3 regions of the Streptomyces sp. NPDC034049 genome follow, and region 2 is predicted to be linked to each of the others. Evidence: riboswitches for the same ligand, from Rfam matches in the RefSeq annotation. Region 2 holds a riboswitch; each other region holds the start of a gene.

Region 1 (3,265 bases), on a different contig from region 2:
CCTGTCGGACACCGGTCCCGTGGGAAAGGGACGCCTCGCCATGGCAGATCACCTGGAAGCATCCGTCACTCTGCCGAGCGATCCCGCCTCGGTGTCCACCGCCCGGAACTACGTCGCCGGCGTGCTCGCCGAATGGGGCCTGCCGGGCGACGCCGACATCGCGGACACCGTGCGCCTGATCGTGTCCGAGCTCGCCACCAACGCCGTGCAGCACACCCTCGGTCAGTCGCCCACCTTCACCGTGGCCCTCGCCCTCGACCGCGACGAGCAGCTGCGCATCGGGGTCACCGACAGCCATCCACGCTTCCCGAAACGGCTGCCGGCCGCCGTCCAGCAGGACAACGGCCGGGGCATGGTGATCATCCGCTGGCTGACCGCGGAGTGCGGCGGCAGGCTGAGCGTCAGACCCACCCGGGAGGGCGGCAAGACGGTGGCGATCGAACTCCCGTGGACGGTCTCGGCGCAGCCGGTCAGCGCGGGCGGTCCGCAGGAAACCTGACGGGGTCCTCGTCCGGGGCCGACCGTGCCGAGGAGTCGTGGTGGTCGGAGAAGCGGACCACCAGCTTGGGGAGCACGGCCCACAGGAGGAGGCAGACGAGGAGTGTGCCGGCCCCTGCGGCCATCCCCGCCTTCCGGCCGAGGGTCACGTCCACGACGAGCAGGACGGAGCCGGTGAAGGCCGGCATCAGCACGAACAGTCCGGCGGTGGCCAGCCGGGACGACACCTGGACGATGAGGGGCTTGGCGTTCTGCTGGAAGAGCGAGCGGTGCAGAGCGGCCGGGGCGGTGAAGAGCGTCGCCGCGAGGACCGCGAGCAGCAGGGTGACGACGTAGGTGGCGCGCTGGACGGAGTCCAGGTCCGGGAAGCGCGGGGTGAAGGCCAGCGTCAGCAGGAACGCGAAGAGGATCTGTACCCCGGTCTGGGTGACGCGCAACTCCTGGAGCAGCTCGGAGAAATTGCGGTCGGCGCGTTCGAGGGGGGTCTCGTTGCGTGCGGGTCGGGTGCGTTCGTCGGCCATGGTCGAACGGGTATCCAAAACCGCCGGTCGCACGCCCGTCGGGGGCGGCGTAGAGCTCCGCCGCCCCCGACGGTGGGTCAGCGGACCCGGCCGTACCAGACGTTCTTCGTCCACAGCTTCTGCAGCCGGACGACGTCACCCGTCTTCGGCGAGTGCCAGATCTTTCCCTTCCCCGCGTAGATACCGACGTGGTAGACGTTCGAACCCGAGTGGAAGAAGACGAGGTCTCCGAGCTTGCGGCTGCTCGCGGAGATGTGCTTCGTCTTGTTGTACTGCTGCTGAGCAGTACGGGGCAGCTTCTTGCCCGCCTTCTTGAACGAGTAGAGCGTCAGCCCTGAGCAGTCGAACCTGCTCGGGCCCACGGCGCCGTACTTGTATGGGGAGCCCTTCTTGGAAGCCGCGACCTTCAGTGCCTTCGACGCCACCGTGGCGGCCTCGGCGCCGGATGCGGCGCCCGGGACCACGATGCTGCCGCTGACAGCGGCGATGGTCAGAGCCGAGGCCGTGCCGGCCCGGGTCAACAGCGACGGGACACGATTCAGCGCAGTCATGCGCAACCCTTCGTCAGCCGCCTGTGAAGGATGACCTGTCGGATTCGGGCTGGCGAAGTTGCCCGGCCGCTGACGCGGCTTCACCCCAAGGGCTGCTCGGCCCGGTCATGGCGTGACCGTTCCGGCGACCCGTCGTGCTTGGGTCCTCCACTCCTGCCGATGCACTTCTGTCGACCGGTCATCCGGGCGGCGGCAGGACTCGGCGTCCACCCGGATCGCCCCGCCGCTGCGGCGGGGGCTTGTCGTCAGGAAGGGATCTTGGCGCACAGAAGTCCGAAAATCCCAACGGAACCGGGTATTTGTGGTCTTACTCACCACTCACCCGTTCGGGTGGACAGACCATTTTCGGCTGCTGTGTCCAGTCGGTCGAGGAGGTCCGCACCAGCACCGGAATGGCATATTCCGGCCCGGTACCAGGCATGTTGCGCAACTTCACAGGTCCTCACGACGTATGGGCCGATGGGTCGATCGCGGTAGGCCGTCCGGACGGCGTGAGACCTGGACCGGACACCCCGTCAGTAGTACGGCGAGCGCCCCCGGATCGGTTCAGGCGGGTGAATCCTCCGGTTTCGGGGGCAGTGCCACGCGGCCCGCGCGCCGTTCGCCGTCCAGGACCCGTAGAGCTCGCGCGAGCGTCGGGGCGTGCACCTCGTTCTCCCCGCGCGCGTGCATCAGTTCGAGCGCGTCGCGCAGGGCGGTCGCCTTGGCGACGAGCGCCTGCGCCGCGCGCAACCCGCGGTAGGTGTCACCCGATCGGGCCGGGTTGATCCGGCCGAGCAGGTCGACCACGTCCAGATAACGGTCGATCAGCTCGGCCTCGGCGCGCGTGAGCGCGGGCAACGGCGGAAGTTCGGGTGGCAGCATCGGTGGCTCACCTCGTGCCGGGACGTGTCGAGGTCCTGCGGCTCGGGATCACCCGGTCGGCCAGCCCGTACTCCACCGCCGCCTCGGCGTCGAGGAACAGGTCTCGCTCGATGTCGGCGCTGATCCGCTCGGGACTCTGGCCCGTGTGCCGGGCGAGCATCTCCTCCAGCCTCCGGCGGTTGCGGGTCAACTCCTCGGCCTGGATCGCCAGATCCGTGGCCTGCCCCTCGATCCGGTCGGCCACCGCCGGCTGGTGGAGCAGCACGCGCGCCCCCGGCAGCACGAACCGCTTGCCCGGCGTGCCCGCCGCGAGCAGCACCGCTGCGGCCGCACCCGCCTGTCCCAGGCAGACGGTCTCCACGTCGCAGCTGACGAAGCGGAGCGTGTCGTAGAGGGCGGTCATCGCGCTGAACGAGCCGCCGGGCGAGTTGATGTACAGCGAGATGTCGCGGTCCGGCGACTGGTGTTCGAGGTGCATGAACTGCGCCGTCACGTCGTTCGCCGACGTCTCGTCGATCTGCGTCCCGAGGAACACGATCCGTTCTTCCAGCAACTTCGAATACGGATCCATCGTTCGGTGACCCGCACTGGTGCGCTCGGTGAACTCGGGCAGCATCTGACGGGCCGATGGTCGGTTCGCGGGCATGGAACACGCCTCCTCTGATCGACTTCCGTAAAAAATGTACAGGACGTACGTATCGAGGAGGAGGGGATCGGCCGAAAGCGAACGGCCCCGCGGAGCCGGGCTCCACGGGGCCGTGCCGTGCGGCGAGAGGTGGAGTCAGGTGAGCGGCGCGGGGGCCGGGGTCCCGTAGAAGGTGACCGGCGGCC
Region 2 (3,265 bases):
CGTGCTGCTGATCGCCACCGGCCTCTTCTACGACCACTTCACCCCGCGCGAGTTCACCGCGGTCCCCTTCTTCACCGCCGCGCCCCTGGTGACGGCCCCGCTCTTCACGCTGTTCGGCACGGTGGTCGTCGGCGCCGCGTCGGTGGCCGGGATCACCGCCGTGCGCTTCTACTACGACGACGCGGGCCGGGTGGACGCGGTCACCGAGATCGCCACGGTGGCCACGGTCGCCGTACTGGCCGTACTGATCAACCGCCTCGTCCGCCGCAGCGACGCCCGGCTCGCCACCGCCCGGGAGATCGCCGAGGCGGCGCAGCGGGCCGTACTGCCGGTGCCGCAGGAGCGGATCGGCGGGCTGGAGGTCGCCGCGCGGTACGAGGCCGCGCAGGCCGGTGCGTCGATCGGCGGCGATCTGTACGCGGTGCAGGACACGCCCCACGGCGTACGGCTGATCGTCGGCGACGTCCGCGGCAAGGGGCTCGGGGCGGTGTCGGCGGTGGCGGTGCTGATCGGGGCGTTCCGGGAGGCGGCCGAACAGGAGGCGACACTCGAAGCGGTGGCCCAGCGGCTGGAACGCGCGCTGGCCCGGGAGGGAACACGGCGGGAGGCCGCGCGGCGGGACGCGGCGGTGGAGTACGAGGGGTTCGTGACGGCCGTGCTCGCGGAGTTCCCGCACGGCGCCGGCCGTGCCCGGATCGTCAACCGGGGCCACCCCTCCCCTCTGCTGCTGCACGCCGACGGCACCCTGTGCACGCTGGACGCCCGGCAGCCCGCGCTCCCGCTCGGCATGGACGACCTCGGCACCTGGCCCGACCGCGCGGAGGAGACCGGATTCCCGTCCGGCGCCACGCTGCTCTTCTACACCGACGGCCTCTCCGAGGCGCGGGACGCGCACGGCGTCTTCTACGACCCGGCCGCGCGCCTGGCCGGCCGCGGCTTCACCGCCCCGCGCGCCCTGTTGACGACCCTCGCGCAGGAGGTCCGCCGGCACACGGGCGACCGCACCACGGACGACATGGCCCTCCTGGCGGTCCGCCGCCCCTGAGACACGGCCACGCTCGCACACCGATATCACCGAGCGTGTCCGTGTCACCGTGTTCCGTAGAGGAAGTGACGTCCCGTCAAGGCAACTGTTACTCGCGAGTCAAGGTCAACTCGCCCGTTTTCCACCCCTCATGACCCGTAAAGTCCAGCGCGAAGACCGGAACGATCATTCAGAACAGCTTGGAATGGAGTACTCGCGTCTATTAACGTTCGATAACGCAGCGCGGTCGTCCCAGCCGTCACAAGAGACGGCTCCGTGCTCATGCGCCGAATCCCGCAAGGGAACCGGGGAACCACCACCCTGGGGTGAATCGCACGGAAACCGCCGTGGCTGTACGCACGACCGGTTTACGCGCGTAGGAGACCTTCCTGCTCCGAACCCGTCAGCTAACCCGGTAGGCGAGGAGGAAGGAAGGAGTACGCCCACGTGGCGTCGAACCGGTCCGCGACCGAAGCCCCGTTCGTGCCGGCCCAACGTGACGGCGAGAGCCAGACGTTCGGCTACGGCAGCTATGACAGCGACAACGAGGGCCCCTGGCAGGAGTGGAATCCGAACGAGGAGACCCTGCGCCCCGCTCGCGGCCGGCACCGCGTCGCCAAGAAGAGCGGCGTACTCGCCCGTAACGGACTGGCCCGTAGCTCCACGGTCCTCGGCGTCGGTGTCATAGCCGCCGTCAGCGGCGCCGGCATGGCCAGCGCGCAGTCCGGCAAGGCCCCGGTCTCCATATCGATGCCCGACATGCCGAACGTCGGCTCGGTCTTCGAGGACGAGGCCGACGAGCCGGAGCCCGAGGCCTCCAGGACCCCGCTCAGCAGCGCCGGTCTGACCGCCGCCGAGACCGAGCAGGGCACCGCGGACGCCGGCGAGGCGCTGCGTGCCCGCATCATGGCGCAGGCCGAGTCCCAGCAGGACGCCTTCGACAAGGCCGCCGCCGAGGCCGCGCAGACCGCCGCCGCGGACAAGGCCGCCGAGCAGGCCGCCAAGGAGAAGAAGGAAGCCGAGGCCAAGGAGGCCGCCGCCCAGAAGAAGGCGGAGGAGGAGGCCGCGGCGAAGAAGGAAGCCGAGCGTCTCGCCGCCCTGGCGAAGCAGTTCACCCTTCCCACCTCCTCGTACACCCTCACCTCCACCTTCGGTCAGGCCGGCCCGTACTGGTCCTCCGGCTACCACACCGGCCTCGACTTCGCGGCCCCCACCGGCACGCTCATCAAGGCCGTCCACAGCGGCACCATCACGCAGGCCGGCTACGAGGGCTCCTACGGCTACAAGACCGTCCTCACCCTCGATGACGGCACCGAGATCTGGTACGCCCACCAGTCCTCCATCGGCGTCAGCGTCGGCCAGAAGGTCGCCACCGGCGATGTCATCGGCCGCGTCGGCGCCACCGGCAACGTCACGGGCGCCCACCTCCACATGGAGGTCCACCCCGGCGGCTCCAGCAGCGGCATCGACCCGGCGGCCTGGCTCCGCAGCAAGGGCCTGACCCCGTAGCCCGCCGCCCCTCGGCACTGCACAGCGACGCCGCGTAAGCCCCGGGCCTACGCGGCGTTCGTCCTGCCTCGGTGTCGATGGGGAATGCGGGCGTCCGGTCCGCTCGTTGACGTTGGACATGACTTCTCTTCGCAGGCTCGGCACGTCCGACATCGAGGTCTTCCCGCTCGCCCTCGGCGGCAACGTCTTCGGCTGGACGGCGGACGAGGCGCAGTCCTTCGCCGTCCTCGACGCCTACGCCGCCGCGGGCGGCAACTTCATCGACACGGCCGACTCGTACTCGGCCTGGGTCGAGGGCAACGAGGGCGGCGAGTCCGAGCGGATCATCGGCAGGTGGGTCGGGTCCCGCGGCAACCGCGACGACGTGGTCATCGCGACCAAGGTGAGCCAGCACCCCGAGTACCAGGGCCTGACGGCGGCCAACATCAAGGCCGCCGCCGACGCCTCGCTGGCCCGCCTCGGCACGGACCACATCGACCTCTACTACACCCACTTCGACAAGCCCGAAGTCCCCGTCGAGGAGATCATCACCGCCCTCGATGACCTGGTGAAGGCCGGCAAGGTCCGCGCAATAGCCGCCTCCAACATCAGCCCCGAACGCCTGAAGGCCTCCCTGGACTTCTCGGCCGCCGAGGGCCTGGCCCGCTACGTGGCGCTCCAGCCCCACTACAACCTGGTCTCCCGGGACACCTACGAGGGCCCCCTCCAGGCCGTCGCCGCCGACGCCGGCCT
Region 3 (3,265 bases), on a different contig from region 2:
GCGGTGCGGCGCCACCCTCGACTCGCACGCCGACCACCCGGGCGTACGCCTGTCCCTCGAAGTGCCCGTCTCGCGGCTGGAGAAGGCCCTCGGCCTGCTCGCCGACGCCCTGCGGGCCCCCGCGTTCGAGGACGGCGAGATCGAGCGGCTGGTGGCCAACCGGCTCGACGAGATCCCGCACGAGACCGCCAACCCCGGCCGCCGGGCCGCCAAGGAGCTCTCCAAGCAGCTGTTCCCGGCCACCTCCCGGATGTCACGGCCCCGCCAGGGCAGCGAGGAGACCGTCGAGGGCATCGACTCCGCGGCCGTTCGCGCCTTCTACGAGCGGCACGTGCGCCCCGCGACGGCCACCGCCGTGGTCGTCGGCGACCTCACCGGGGTCGACCTCGACACGCTGCTCGCCGACACCCTGGGCGCCTGGACCGGCTCCCCGGCCGCGCGGCGACCCGTGCCGTCGGTGAGCGCCGACGACACCGGGCGCGTGATCATCGTGGACCGACCCGGTTCCGTGCAGACCCAGTTGCTCATCGGCCGGGTCGGCGCCGACCGGCACGACCGGGTGTGGCCGGCCCAGGTGCTCGGCACCTACTGCCTCGGCGGCACCCTCACCTCCCGCCTGGACCGCGTCCTGCGCGAGGAGAAGGGCTACACCTACGGCGTGCGGGCGTTCGGCCAGGTGCTGCGGGCCGCGCCCGACGGTTCGGGCATCGCGATGCTCGCCATCAGCGGCTCCGTCGACACCCCCAACACCGGGCCCGCGCTGGACGATCTGTGGACGGTGCTGCGCACCCTCGCCGCCGAGGGCCTGACGGACGCCGAGCGCGATGTCGCCGTGCAGAACCTGGTCGGGGTCGCCCCCCTCAAGTTCGAGACGGCCGCGGCCGTGGCGAGCACGCTGGCCGACCAGGTCGAGCAGTACCTGCCGGACGACTACCAGTCGACGCTGTACCGCCAACTCGCCGCCACCGGCACCGTGGAGGCCACCGCGGCGGCCGTGAGCGCCTTCCCGGTGGACCGTCTGGTGACCGTCCTCGTCGGGGACGCCGCGCAGATCGAGGAGCCGGTCAGGGCCCTCGGAATCGGCGAAGTCACCGTCGTCCCGGCCGAGTAGGGGCGGCCGGACGGACGCGTGTCAGTGGGGCCCTGGTGACGGAAGAGTCACCAGGGCCCCTGTTTGTCCGTATTGATGGCGGAGGTTGTGTGTCTGACCTGTGGCGTAGTTAACAAATCCCGTGATCCGTTTGTTATTTCGAAGACGGCCCACTTAGCGTCGGTCCGGCTGTTCGTCAGAAGTTCGCCGCAGCCGCGGCACCGGACAGTCATCGCCGAGTCCCCATGGCGTGAGCCAGGGGAGCCGGGGACCCACCGAAGTCCCTGGGGTGAATCGGGTGCCCTTCGCGAGCGACGCGAAACGAGGGGTAGCCGTAGGAGACCTTCCTGCTCCGAACCCGTCAGCTAACCCGGTAGGCGAGAAGGAAGGAAAGGACCAGCCACTTCATGGCGTTCACCCGCGCCCCCGGGAAGCACCGCCGTCCCGGCCGTGTGCAGCGCACGACCACGAGGAACGTGGGCGTTGCCGCTCTCACCACCACCGGTGTCCTCGGCACCCTCGCCGGCCCCGCGCTCGCTGCGGAGGAGCCCGCCGTCGAGCAGACCGGCCTGAACCAGATCATCATCCTCGGCGACACGGTCGCCGACCAGGTCGACGCCCAGGCCGTGGCCCAGCAGCAGGCCGCCGAGGTCGCCGCCGTCAAGAAGAAGGCGCAGGAGGAGGCCAGGAAGGCCGCCGCCGAGAAGGCCGAGCAGGAACGTGCCGCCGCCAAGGAGCGCGAGGAGATCAAGGCCCGTGCCGCCCGCGCGGCCGAGCGCGAGCGCCTCAACGCCTACGTCGCCCCCATCAGCGGCTCCTACATCTCCACCGGCTACAAGGCCGGCGGTGCCGTCTGGTCCTCCGGCAGCCACACCGGTGTCGACTTCCACGCCGCGTCCGGCACGGCCGTCCACGCGGTCGGCTCCGGCACCGTCGTCGAGGCGGGCTGGGGCGGTGCCTACGGCAACAACATCGTCATCAAGATGAACGACGGCACGTACACCCAGTACGGCCACCTGTCGTCCATCGGCGTCTCCGTCGGTCAGACGGTCACCCCCGGCCAGCAGATAGGCCTCTCCGGGGCCACCGGCAACGTCACCGGCCCCCATCTGCACTTCGAGGCCCGGACGTCGGCCGAGTACGGCTCGGACATCGACCCCGCCGCGTACCTGCGCTCGCACGGCGTGAACGTCTGACGCGCGCCCCCGCTTCCCAGGAGGCCCCGGCTCACCGAGCCGGGGCTTTCCTTGTTGTGGTGACCCACCACTTGTGACGCACCTCCTGTCCAAAAAATATCCCTGGATTCCGGTCCGCCGTCGGAAATTCCGTCTTCCTGCAATAGAGTCGCTGGAACACACGTCAATCATCGACGTTTCACGGGGATTAAGGCGGAGGTCGGTCATGCGTATTCCGGCGCACTCGGTATGCACGGCGATCCGTGATGACATCGTCGCGGGTGTCTACGAGCGCGGCAGCCGGCTCACCGAGGAACTGCTCGCCCGCCGGTACGGCGTCAGCCGGGTGCCCGTGCGCGAGGCGCTGCGCACGCTGGAGGCCGAGGGGTTCGTGGTGACCCGCCGGCACGCGGGCGCGTGCGTCGCCGAGCCGACCGAGCAGGAGGCCGCCGACCTGCTGGAGATGCGCATGCTGCTGGAGCCCCTGGGGGCCGCCCGCGCCGCGCAGCGCCGCACAGAGGCGCACCTCAAGGTGTTGCGGGGACTGGTCAGGTTGGGCCAGGAGCGGGCCAGGAGGGGCAACAGCGAGGATCTGCGCTCGCTGGGCGGCTGGTTCCACGAAACGCTCGCGCAGGCCTCCGGCAGCCCCGCCCTGACCTCGACACTCGCCCAGCTCCGGCACAAGATCGCCTGGATGTACGTGGTCGATGCGCCGGCCGACCCCGGGGAGTCCTGGGCGGAGCACGGCGGCATCGTGGACGCGGTCGCGCGCGGCGACGGCGACCGGGCCCGCGCGATCACGTCCCTGCACACCGAGCGGGCCACCGCCGCGCACCGGCTCCGATTTCCGGCCGGGTCCGGCGGGGCGGAGCGCCCGGAACGTGTGAGGACTTCGCAACACCCCGTAAACATGCCGAGCCTGCGGCATTAACACGGGCGCCGTATACAAAGAGGGAAGAATTCCGAGGGGCATTTTTCCTGCTGCCCGCAGAACGGAAAA

What was found. Region 2 has a riboswitch for cyclic di-AMP ahead of ACZ52C_RS13170 (M23 family metallopeptidase). Riboswitches for the same ligand answer to the same signal wherever they lie in the genome.
Region 1: another riboswitch for cyclic di-AMP. It lies ahead of ACZ52C_RS27625 (C40 family peptidase); the one in region 2 lies ahead of ACZ52C_RS13170 (M23 family metallopeptidase).
Region 3: another riboswitch for cyclic di-AMP. It lies ahead of ACZ52C_RS21580 (M23 family metallopeptidase); the one in region 2 lies ahead of ACZ52C_RS13170 (M23 family metallopeptidase).

What each region holds. Positions count from the first base shown of each region.
Region 1 covers NZ_JBVISJ010000010.1:190,634-193,898, reverse strand. The annotation lists gene ACZ52C_RS27635 (ATP-binding protein) at 41-499, shown strand; gene ACZ52C_RS27630 (DUF6328 family protein) at 471-1,019, opposite strand; gene ACZ52C_RS27625 (C40 family peptidase) at 1,097-1,570, opposite strand; cyclic di-AMP (ydaO/yuaA leader) riboswitch at 1,574-1,744, opposite strand; gene ACZ52C_RS27620 (hypothetical protein) at 2,117-2,434, opposite strand; gene ACZ52C_RS27615 (ATP-dependent Clp protease proteolytic subunit) at 2,442-3,080, opposite strand; gene ACZ52C_RS27610 (hypothetical protein) at 3,216-3,265, opposite strand, start outside.
Region 2 covers NZ_JBVISJ010000003.1:772,136-775,400, forward strand. The annotation lists gene ACZ52C_RS13165 (PP2C family protein-serine/threonine phosphatase) at 1-1,045, shown strand, start outside; cyclic di-AMP (ydaO/yuaA leader) riboswitch at 1,300-1,461, shown strand; gene ACZ52C_RS13170 (M23 family metallopeptidase) at 1,472-2,533, shown strand; gene ACZ52C_RS13175 (aldo/keto reductase) at 2,652-3,265, shown strand, end outside.
Region 3 covers NZ_JBVISJ010000007.1:138,657-141,921, forward strand. The annotation lists gene ACZ52C_RS21575 (M16 family metallopeptidase) at 1-1,111, shown strand, start outside; cyclic di-AMP (ydaO/yuaA leader) riboswitch at 1,314-1,484, shown strand; gene ACZ52C_RS21580 (M23 family metallopeptidase) at 1,498-2,286, shown strand; gene ACZ52C_RS21585 (GntR family transcriptional regulator) at 2,492-3,196, shown strand.